Linked DNA regions of Nitrosospira lacus. The main gene of each other region encodes a partner of the protein of the gene in region 2 in a complex. Links are inferred from orthologs where the notes say so. Each region holds a gene or a part of one and is shown on either strand. Other genes may lie near its edges. The genes, in order: dnaX, dnaN and dinB.

Region 1 (3,118 bases), 2.1 Mb from region 2 along the record:
CAATGTCGCATCGCGCCGCTCGGAACGGCACAACTCGCACACGATTTCTTCAGTGAAGTTGTTGCATTTCTCGCAGTGCCTGATATGTTCCAGTGCATAGGCAAGCGACTTGGCAAGCCGCTCTGCGCCGGCATGATCCCGCTGCAGGAGATGATAAGCCATGCGTTGCGCCGACCTGGGTCCCACTCCGGGCAGGCAGCGCAACGATTCGATCAGGTCTTCGAGACTGGTTGGCGTTTTCATTGTAAATAAAGCCCGAGAAGGAGCATTGCACGAAGCGGCACACGCATTCCAATATCCGGTCCATTAGATCCCATCTTCGACAAATTAAAACGGCAATTTCATCCCGGGCGGTAGCGCCATTCCGGAAGTCAAGCCAGCCATTTTTTCCTGCGTGGTGACTTCCACCCGCCGCACCGCATCGTTTACCGCGGCGGCGATCAGGTCTTCGAGCATGTCCTTATCGTCACCAATCAGGCTGTCGTCGATAGCCACGCGCTTGACATCATAGCGACAAGTCATCACCACCTTGACCATGCCGGCGCCGGACTGGCCTTCGACTTCGATCGAGGCCAATTTCTCCTGCATATTTTTCATGTTCTCCTGCATTTGCTGAGCCTGCTTCATAAAATTGCCCAAGCCACCTTTCATCATTTTCCACCTCCACTATTGAATGGGTTTGATCGAGGAAACGATCAGTTCCGCGTCGAAATTCTCCACCAGCTCTCGTACGAACGGGTCTGTTTCGATGGCCGTGATAGCCTGCGACTGCTTCTGCTGTTTTTCCTGGTTTTCCAGCTCCGCGGGATTCATGCCCGTCACGATCCCGACAGAGAACTTTAATCGGACCGGCTTACCGAGATACTCGCTCAGCGCGGCGCTCATTTTCTCCTGATGTCTTTTTTCCAGCAGGTGCTTGTGCTTTTCCGGTACGCAAAATTCGATTTCGTTCGGGGAAGCCTTCTTCACCTCACAATATTGAGCCAGCATCTTTGGCATTCCGTTCAACTTGAGCTGGTTTGCCATCGTTGTCCAGTCGCTGCCAAATATACTCACGGTGGGTGCAGGTCCAACCGTTGCTGTTTCGGCTGATTTCGCTTCTTTTACCGTTTCTGCTATGTTGAATGCTTCTGTCGTTTTTCTTGTTTCTGTCGTTTCCGCGGTTCCGGGTATTTCCACAAGCCTTGGGATTGAAGGCGAAGGCCGCTTTATCTCTTTATCATGCTTCGGTCCTGTAGCCCTGGGCATGTCCTCCGGCATGAACGCCAGCAACCGCATCAGCGTCATGGTGAAACCCGCATACTCATCCGGCGCCTGGGACAGATCGGAGCGGCCATGTATGACAATCTGATAAAACAGCTGAATATCTTCCGGTGTGAACGTCTTCGCCAACGCGAAAATTTCCTCGCGCTCGGGGGTCTCCTCAGCAATAGCCGACGGTACGACTTGCGCCAGCGCAAGACGATGCAGTAACGTTGCCAGATCCTGCAAAGCCGCATTGAACGACAAGCTACGGGTTTCCATCGCGTCAGCCACCGCAAGCATCCGGGCACCATCATTTTGCGACACGGCATCCAGCAAGTCATAAAGATAACCCTGATCGATGGCCCCCAGCATGTCCCGCACCCCGGCTTCTTCGATCGTCCCCTTACCGAAGGCAATCGCCTGATCCAGAATACTCAAGGCATCGCGCATGCTGCCCTGCGCCGCCCGCGCCAGCAGCTGTAATGATGTGGCGTCGCAGCTTATCTTTTCCTGTTCAAGCACATGCTTGAGGTGGGCGACAATCAGCGGTAACGGGATCTGCTTCAGGTTGAATTGCAGGCAGCGAGACAAAACGGTAACGGGAATCTTTTGCGGATCGGTCGTGGCAAGAACAAATTTGACATGTTCTGGTGGCTCTTCCAGCGTTTTCAGCATGGCATTGAAAGCCGATTTGGAGAGCATGTGGACTTCATCGATGATGTAAATCTTGTAACGGGCGCTGGTGGGAGCATAAAGGGCGTTTTCCAGCAGCTCACGCATCTTGTCCACCTGTGTATTGGAGGCGGCATCCATCTCGATCAAGTCGACAAAGCGTCCGCTATCAATTTCCGTGCAGGTGGAACAAATGCCGCAAGGTGTGGGCGTAATCCCGGTCTGGCAATTGAGCGCCTTGGCCAGAATACGTGCGATAGTGGTTTTGCCGATGCCGCGCGTGCCGGTAAACAGGTAGGCATGGTGCAGTCTTTTTTGCTCAAGTGCGTTGGTAAGCGCCCTGACCACGTGCTCCTGTCCAGTCAGCTCGGAAAAACTCCTGGGACGCCATTTGCGGGCAAGGACTTGAGTTGGCACGATAGCGGAAAAGTGATAACCGAGAGGAGATAGAAAAGATTATTGTAGACTGGCCGGAAACTCGCATTCGTTCCGCAGACGACCCAAGGATAGGCCGGAACCGGCATTGCAAACGCCGGTTCCGGCCTGCTGCCTATCCAAATAAAAAGGGTGGCGAGCCTGACCCCCGGCACTTGCAGAAAATAGCTGTGGCTGCTTCCTTCCGGACCTGACCAGGTTCACTACTATGCAATGCGGGGAGGCCCGCCATAAAAAGTGAAAATAGTTTCAACCAGCAACTCGCAATAGAGTTACTATTTATAATAATCAATTAATTATACTTGATAAAATCCAGGCTTGCGGCAGGGAATTACGCTGCCCATCAATTGTGTCATTGTGCACGGAGTCGACGCCTGCGTCTACTGCCATACCCGCAAGAATAGATGATTAGGGCTGAGTCCCGATTTTTCGGGCAAGCGCCAGCAATTCCCTTCCATTTTCAAGTCCATCAAGGAAACGTTCGGGAATTCCCTCAAGCCCTACCTGTGCGCCAACCAGGGCGCCAGTCAGCATCGCACGCGACATGTTCTGCCCCCCCCCCGTTTACGGCATGCAGCACCGCGGATTCGAAGTCATCCGCAAAACGCGCCGCAAGATAGTATGCGGCGGGAAGTTGATGATAGATGGCACACGGCATACCGTAAACGATGGATACTTTGCAGGCCGGTTCAATTCGGATATCCGGATCAATCGCCGCGAGGGCAACATAATGCGGTGTTAACAGCGCGTCGGGAGAGGAAAAGCG
Region 2 (2,990 bases):
GGCATGGAAGAGCGGTTAATTTCCCGTTTTGGCTGGGGCTTGACCGTAGCGGTTGAACCCCCAGAACTGGAAATGCGTGTTGCCATCCTGCTGAAAAAAGCCCTGATGGAAAAAATCGTCCTGGACGAAAATGTCGCTTTCTTCATAGCCAAGCATATTCGATCCAATGTACGTGAACTGGAAGGTGCACTGAAGCGAGTCCTTGCTTATTCCCGCTTCACGGGCCATTCCTTGTCGCTGGATTTGGCGCGGGAAGCGCTGAAGGATTTACTGGCGGTGCAAAACCGCCAGATTTCCATTGAAAATATTCAGAAAACTGTGGCGGACTACTATAAAATCAAGGTTGCCGAAATGTATTCCAAAAAACGTTCGCGCATCGTCGCAAGACCCCGGCAGATGGCAATGGCCATATCCAAAGAACTCACTCCTCTGAGTTTGCCCGATATCGGTGAAGCTTTTGGAGGCAGAGACCATACGACGGTACTGCACGGTTATCGAAAAATTGCCGAGCTGCGGGCTTCCGATCCGTCGATCAACCGGGACTTCAATACCTTATTGCATATTCTCCGCGGCTGAACAACACGAACAACAACAGGATGATTTGGGGATAACTTGCGGTTTACACCTGACTCGGATTTGTGTCCACAAACTATCCACAGACAATACGCCCTCGATACAGATAAGAAATAATAATTAACTCACGCATATTATTTGTATTTTTTTATTTATACCGGACTTACCCTACTTCTATTAACGATTATCTGGATTCTAAATAAATGAAACTAATACAGGCTGATAAGGATATATTGCTTAAACCGTTGCAAACAGTTACCGGAATTGTTGAGCGCCGCCATACCTTGCCTATACTTTCCAATGTTCTTATAGAGCGAAAGAATGACAAAATTTCATTCATTGCGACCGATCTGGAAATTCAGATAACGACTTCCGCTCAGGATGGCAATACAGCATCTGAAGGACATTCAGTCACTGTAGCGGCAAAAAAACTTCAGGACATCTTGCGCGCATTGCCTGATAAAACCGAGGTAACGCTGGAAACCACGGACAGCCGGCTTCAGGGAAAAGCCGGAAAAAGCCGCTTCAGTTTACAGACGCTTCCTGTCGAAGACTTTCCCAAATTTCCTGAAAATACAGAATCCCAGGCAAAAATAACGGTAAAACAAAAAGAACTGAAGCATCTATTATTCATGGTGCAATACGCCATGGCGCAGCAGGACATCCGCTATTACCTGAACGGCCTGCTTTTACTGATGGAAGAAAGCCACCTGAAAGCTGTGGCTACCGATGGCCATCGCCTGGCATTCGCCCTGCTGATGCTGCAAGTACCACAGGAGAAAAGGGAAGTTATTTTACCCCGCAAGGTGGTACTCGAACTGGCAAAGCAATTGAATGACAGCGACGAACTGGTAACCGTGGAAATTCTACAAAATCAGGTACGTTTTACCTTTTCAAACGTCATACTGATATCCAAGGTCGTGGATGGCAAGTTTCCTGATTACAACCGTGTGATCCCGGTCGACCATCAAAAGCAGATTGATGTAAATCGCCTATTGCTTTTGCAAACGCTTCAGCGCGCTTCAATCCTTTCAAACGAAAAATTCCGTGGTGTCCGCCTGATTCTGACTACGGGGAACTTGCGTATCGTTTGCAACAACGCGGAGCAGGAAGAAGCCGAGGAGGAAGTGGAAGTTCAGTATGACGGCGAAGCGCTTGATATAGGCTTCAATGTTACCTATCTGCTGGATGTTTTGAACAATCTGACCAACGAAACAGTACGCTGTTCCTTTGGTGATGCAAACAGCAGTGCACTCATCACCATTCCCGGAAATGATGATTTCAAATATGTCGTGATGCCCATGAGAATATGAAAGCACCGCACCAAACATAAAACCACTGAATATTATTTCGTCCGGACAAGCAGTGTCGGGGGACATAGTATGATTTTTCGATAAATCCCAGTTTCACGTGAAACCACAATAGCCAGACAATGAACGAAAAAGACTCCTCCAGGCAGAAAAAAATCGAAGGCTCCACCGATTACGGTTCAGACAGCATAAAAATCCTGAAAGGACTGGATGCGGTGCGCAAACGTCCTGGCATGTACATAGGTGACACCAGCGACGGCACGGGTTTGCATCATATGGTATTCGAGGTGGTGGATAACGCCATTGACGAAGCGCTGGCCGGCCATTGTGATGAAATATCCGTCATCATTCACCCGGACAATTCCGTATCCGTACATGACAATGGCCGGGGCATCCCCACCGGGATCAAGCATGACGACGAGATGAAACGCTCCGCCGCGGAAATTGTCATGACCGAGCTTCATGCAGGCGGCAAATTCGATGACAATTCCTATAAGGTCTCGGGGGGCCTGCATGGTGTGGGCGTATCCGTGGTCAATGCCTTGTCGGAATGGCTGCGCCTGACTATCCGGCGCGATGGGCTGACCCATCAGATCGAGTTTCGCATGGGTGTTCCCGTCGCACCGCTGGCGGTCACCGGCAAGACCGAGCGTCGTGGTACTGAAGTACATTTCCTGGCCAGCAAGGAAATTTTCGGTGACATTGAATATCATTACGACATATTTGCGAAGCGTTTGCGTGAACTGTCCTTCCTCAATAACGGCGTAAAAATCCATCTGGTTGACCAGCGCAATGCCAAGGAAGAAAATTTTGCCTTCAGCGGAGGGGTGAAAAGCTTTGTCGAGTACATTAATCGCACCAAGTCAGTGCTTCACCCGAATATTTTCTATGCTGCCGGAGAAAAGGACGGCATCGTGGTGGAAGTATCGATGCAATGGAACGACAGTTATTCCGAGCAGGTTTTATGCTTTACCAATAATATCCCGCAAAAAGATGGTGGAACTCATCTCACCGGTTTGCGCGCTGCCATGACACGTACGCTCAATAATTATATTGAAAAAAATGAGCTGGCAAAAAAAGCCAAGATCGAAACGTCTGGTGACGATA
Region 3 (3,117 bases), 2.3 Mb from region 2 along the record:
CATCCGCGCAAGACGGCTGATTGAGCGCGAATTCAATCTTTCGTGGGCAGAGGAGATGCAAAGTGATAACCAGATTATCGAGGGCCATTGGTGGAAAAGGGAGGACAAGGGAAAAGCGATGATGTCCCTGGAGGAAAGTATCGCAAAAACGGTAGGGGTTGGTCTCGGTGACACGCTGACTTACGACGTGGCGGGCAGCACATTTTCCGCCAAGATCACCAGCTTGAGAAAGGTGGACTGGGATACGTTTCACGTTAATTTTTTCGTGGTTACGCCACCGGGCGTACTGGAAAAATATCCGGCGACCTACATTACCAGTTTTCACCTGCCGCCGGAGCGTATGGAAGTGACAAACAAACTGATCAAGGCCTTTCCCAATCTGCTTGTGATCGATGTGGCGACTATCATCAGTCAAGTCCACAAGGTGATTGAACAAGTGACCAAAGCGGTCGAATTTGTTTTCCTGTTTACGCTGCTGGCGGGATTGGCGGTGCTATACGCCGCGATTGCTTCCACCCAGGACGAACGCATTCACGAAGCCGCCATATTTCGCACGCTGGGGGCCAGGCGCAGCCAATTGGCACGCGCCTGGGCAGCGGAATTCGCCATACTCGGCGGACTGGCCGGTCTTTTCGCTGCGGCGGGAGCCAGTGCGCTGGGCTATATCATCGGTGAGTATGCGTTGAATCTGACCTATACTTTCAACCCATCCATTTGGCTGACTGGCTTGCTTTCGGGAATGATAGGCGTCACCGTGGCGGGGCTGATGGGGACTCGCTCTGCGCTTTCAACCCCACCCCTCATGACGCTACGCAAAATTTGATGAGGCTGAATCCGTCCTATAGCAAACCACAGAATTGAAGGCCCAGTCGCGCCAAGGGCCTTTGTGGGCAGGATGCTTAATTGAAAAATGCGTGGTCAACTGCCGGATTTGGGTTAAACGTTTTCAGGAATTTATCGTTTACGTTTTGAGCAGGTAGATGGGTAAAATAGTTCGGCGCATTGCACATCTTGACATGGATGCTTTCTACGCATCGGTTGAATTGCTGCGCTACCCCGAGTTGTGCGGATCCCCTGTCGTGATCGGCGGACAGAGTGATCGGCAACCGGCGCTTCTCGAGAACGGCAGCCGGCTTTTCACGCGGCTGCGCGATTACGCTGGACGCGGCGTGGTGACCACGGCTACTTACGAAGCCCGTGTTTTCGGCATCTTCTCCGGCATGGGTCTCATGAAAGCCGCGCAGCTGGCACCGGATGCGATCCTGCTGCCGGCAGACTTTCACGCCTACCGCCATTATTCACGGCTTTTTAAATCCGCTGTGGCCGGGATCGCCCCCTGGATCGAAGATCATGGCATTGACGAGATCTACATCGATCTGAGCGATCTGCCAGGCGACACAATGACGCTCGCCCGGCGCATCAAACAGGCGGTATATGAGGCTACAGGACTCTCTTGTTCCATTGGCGTGACACCCAACAAACTGTTATCGAAAATCGCCTCGGATCTCGAAAAACCGGATGGTCTCACCATTCTGGGCTTGCCGGATATCCCAAGCCGGATCTGGCTTTTACCGGTCAAGAAAATCAATGGTATCGGCCCCAAGGCGACTGCAAAGCTCGCGGCGCTTGGCATCACCACGATCGCCGAGCTGGCGGCAGCCGAGCCCTCATTTCTGCGGATGCACTTCAGCCCCTCCTATGCCCGCTGGCTGCAAGAGGTTTCTCACGGGATCGACGACCGTCCGGTGATCACGCATGCGGAGCCCAAGTCGATGAGCCGGGAGACTACTTTCGAACGGGATCTCCATGCCCGCCAGGATCGTTCCATTCTCACGGAAATTTTCACGGCGCTATGCACCGATGTGGCACATGACCTGCAGCGCAAGGGTTACCTTGGCCGTACGATCGGCATCAAGTTGCGGTATGCCGACTTCCACACCGTAACCCGCGACCTTACGCTATCCCTTCCTACCGCCGATCCCGTTACCATTCGCCGGGCGGCCGAGGAATGCCTGCGGCGCGCGCCGCTGAATCAGAAGTTGCGGTTGCTGGGCGTGCGAGCCAGCGCCTTATCCTCGGGGAGAGCTGCGCAGCAGAGTGCCGGCATGTCCTGGCAGAGTGAACTGCCATTGACCGCACCCATAGAAAAGCAACAGGGATAAGCGGGACATTCAATCGGGTCCGGTGGTTTTTAGCAAGCTTGCCAGGAAAGTGAAAGGCGAAAGATACAATAAATTATCATGGGCAACTGCCGATTCAGGTTTCAGGTTGCCGGTCTTTGCGCAGCCAGCGAAAAAAGAATACGTAAATAAAGGCTGGCACGAAAGGAAGAATCCACGGAAACATCTGCGCAAGCCATGCGGCATAAAAACTGTTCATATAGCGGCCCTTGGCGGAAATGCAGGCCTCCGCCGCGGGCAGGCGGCAGGCAAGCTCAATCTCCAGGGACACTTGGCCATGGGCGCGCCAGAGCCAATACGCCATGGATGCCGTGAAAATGATCAGCAGCAGTGCAAATAGCGTTACACCACCTTTTTGTCGCGATACTGGCTGCATTTCTTCCTGCTCCCCTGGGGGAGGGCTTGATTTGAAGAACCGGAAATTCAATGGCTTTGTTCGGGCCAGGCGTCAGATGGGTGGAAAGCCCGATGGAGCTTGTATTTTCTTTTCTGGGAGCCCCAACCCTCGCTCCGCCAAATGATGTACTCCGGGTGAAATGTTGTCAAGTAATGAGGGAACCGAAGCAGTCATTCCTAATAGCACGCTTGCATTTTACATATGAACTCGCATGCGCTCTTTGCGGCCAAGGCGTGCATCGATCATGGCAGCGGACGCCCTTATGATTCTGTAATAGTCGGGATAACCGATTTCAGGCGTTGCGGAAGCGCGTTCGTTTGACGAGAAAGATGGCCAGTAGCGGCAGCGCAAAGCTGATGGCGGTCACGGTGATGAGGAGCAGGCCCAGCTCACTGTAATCGGCGGGTAGCGTGATCTCGCCGGTGGCGGGGTCCTTCACCTCGCGGGCGACCACGAAGATTTGATTCATATACTTGGTTGCAAGCTGTGAAGCGGACAGGGCAAGGTTGGTGAATGAAGCCATCACCGCAAAAAAAGTCG

Evidence for each region.
Region 1: the proteins of dnaN (region 2) and dnaX are in contact, whole or in part, in a cryo-EM structure (PDB 8GIZ), measured with the Escherichia coli proteins. The link is inferred for Nitrosospira lacus from one-to-one orthologs.
Region 3: the proteins of dnaN (region 2) and dinB are in contact, whole or in part, in a solved structure (PDB 1OK7), measured with the Escherichia coli proteins. The link is inferred for Nitrosospira lacus from one-to-one orthologs.

Annotation. Positions count from the first base shown.
Region 1 is NZ_CP021106.3:2,629,737-2,632,854, forward strand. The notes cover bases 1-2,959. They hold dnaX (DNA polymerase III subunit gamma/tau), read right to left. Parts: upstream 2,335-2,959; coding sequence 667-2,334; downstream 1-666. Other genes in these bases: recR (recombination mediator RecR), read right to left, coding at 1-243; EBAPG3_RS11980 (YbaB/EbfC family nucleoid-associated protein), read right to left, coding at 328-651; EBAPG3_RS15515 (hypothetical protein), read right to left, coding at 2,761-2,898; EBAPG3_RS11995 (ADP-ribosylglycohydrolase family protein), read right to left, coding at 2,846-2,959. Also shown: more of EBAPG3_RS11995, read right to left, coding at 2,960-3,118. UniProt on the Escherichia coli protein: Part of the beta sliding clamp loading complex, which hydrolyzes ATP to load the beta clamp onto primed DNA to form the DNA replication pre-initiation complex.
Region 2 is NZ_CP021106.3:561,215-564,204, reverse strand. Bases 1-2,831 are described here. They hold dnaN (DNA polymerase III subunit beta), read left to right. Parts: upstream 1-776; coding sequence 777-1,886; downstream 1,887-2,831. Other genes in these bases: gyrB (DNA topoisomerase (ATP-hydrolyzing) subunit B), read left to right, coding at 2,006-2,831; dnaA (chromosomal replication initiator protein DnaA), read left to right, coding at 1-576. In the rest of the region: more of gyrB, read left to right, coding at 2,832-2,990. UniProt on the Escherichia coli protein: Confers DNA tethering and processivity to DNA polymerases and other proteins. Acts as a clamp, forming a ring around DNA (a reaction catalyzed by the clamp-loading complex) which diffuses in an ATP-independent manner freely and bidirectionally along dsDNA.
Region 3 is NZ_CP021106.3:2,872,968-2,876,084, reverse strand. What follows is about bases 114-3,071. They hold dinB (DNA polymerase IV), read left to right. Parts: upstream 114-980; coding sequence 981-2,162; downstream 2,163-3,071. Other genes in these bases: EBAPG3_RS13095 (MFS transporter), read right to left, coding at 2,870-3,071; EBAPG3_RS13100 (hypothetical protein), read right to left, coding at 2,257-2,556; EBAPG3_RS13110 (ABC transporter permease), read left to right, coding at 114-823. Also shown: more of EBAPG3_RS13110, read left to right, coding at 1-113; more of EBAPG3_RS13095, read right to left, coding at 3,072-3,117. UniProt on the Escherichia coli protein: Poorly processive, error-prone DNA polymerase involved in translesion repair and untargeted mutagenesis. Copies undamaged DNA at stalled replication forks, which arise in vivo from mismatched or misaligned primer ends.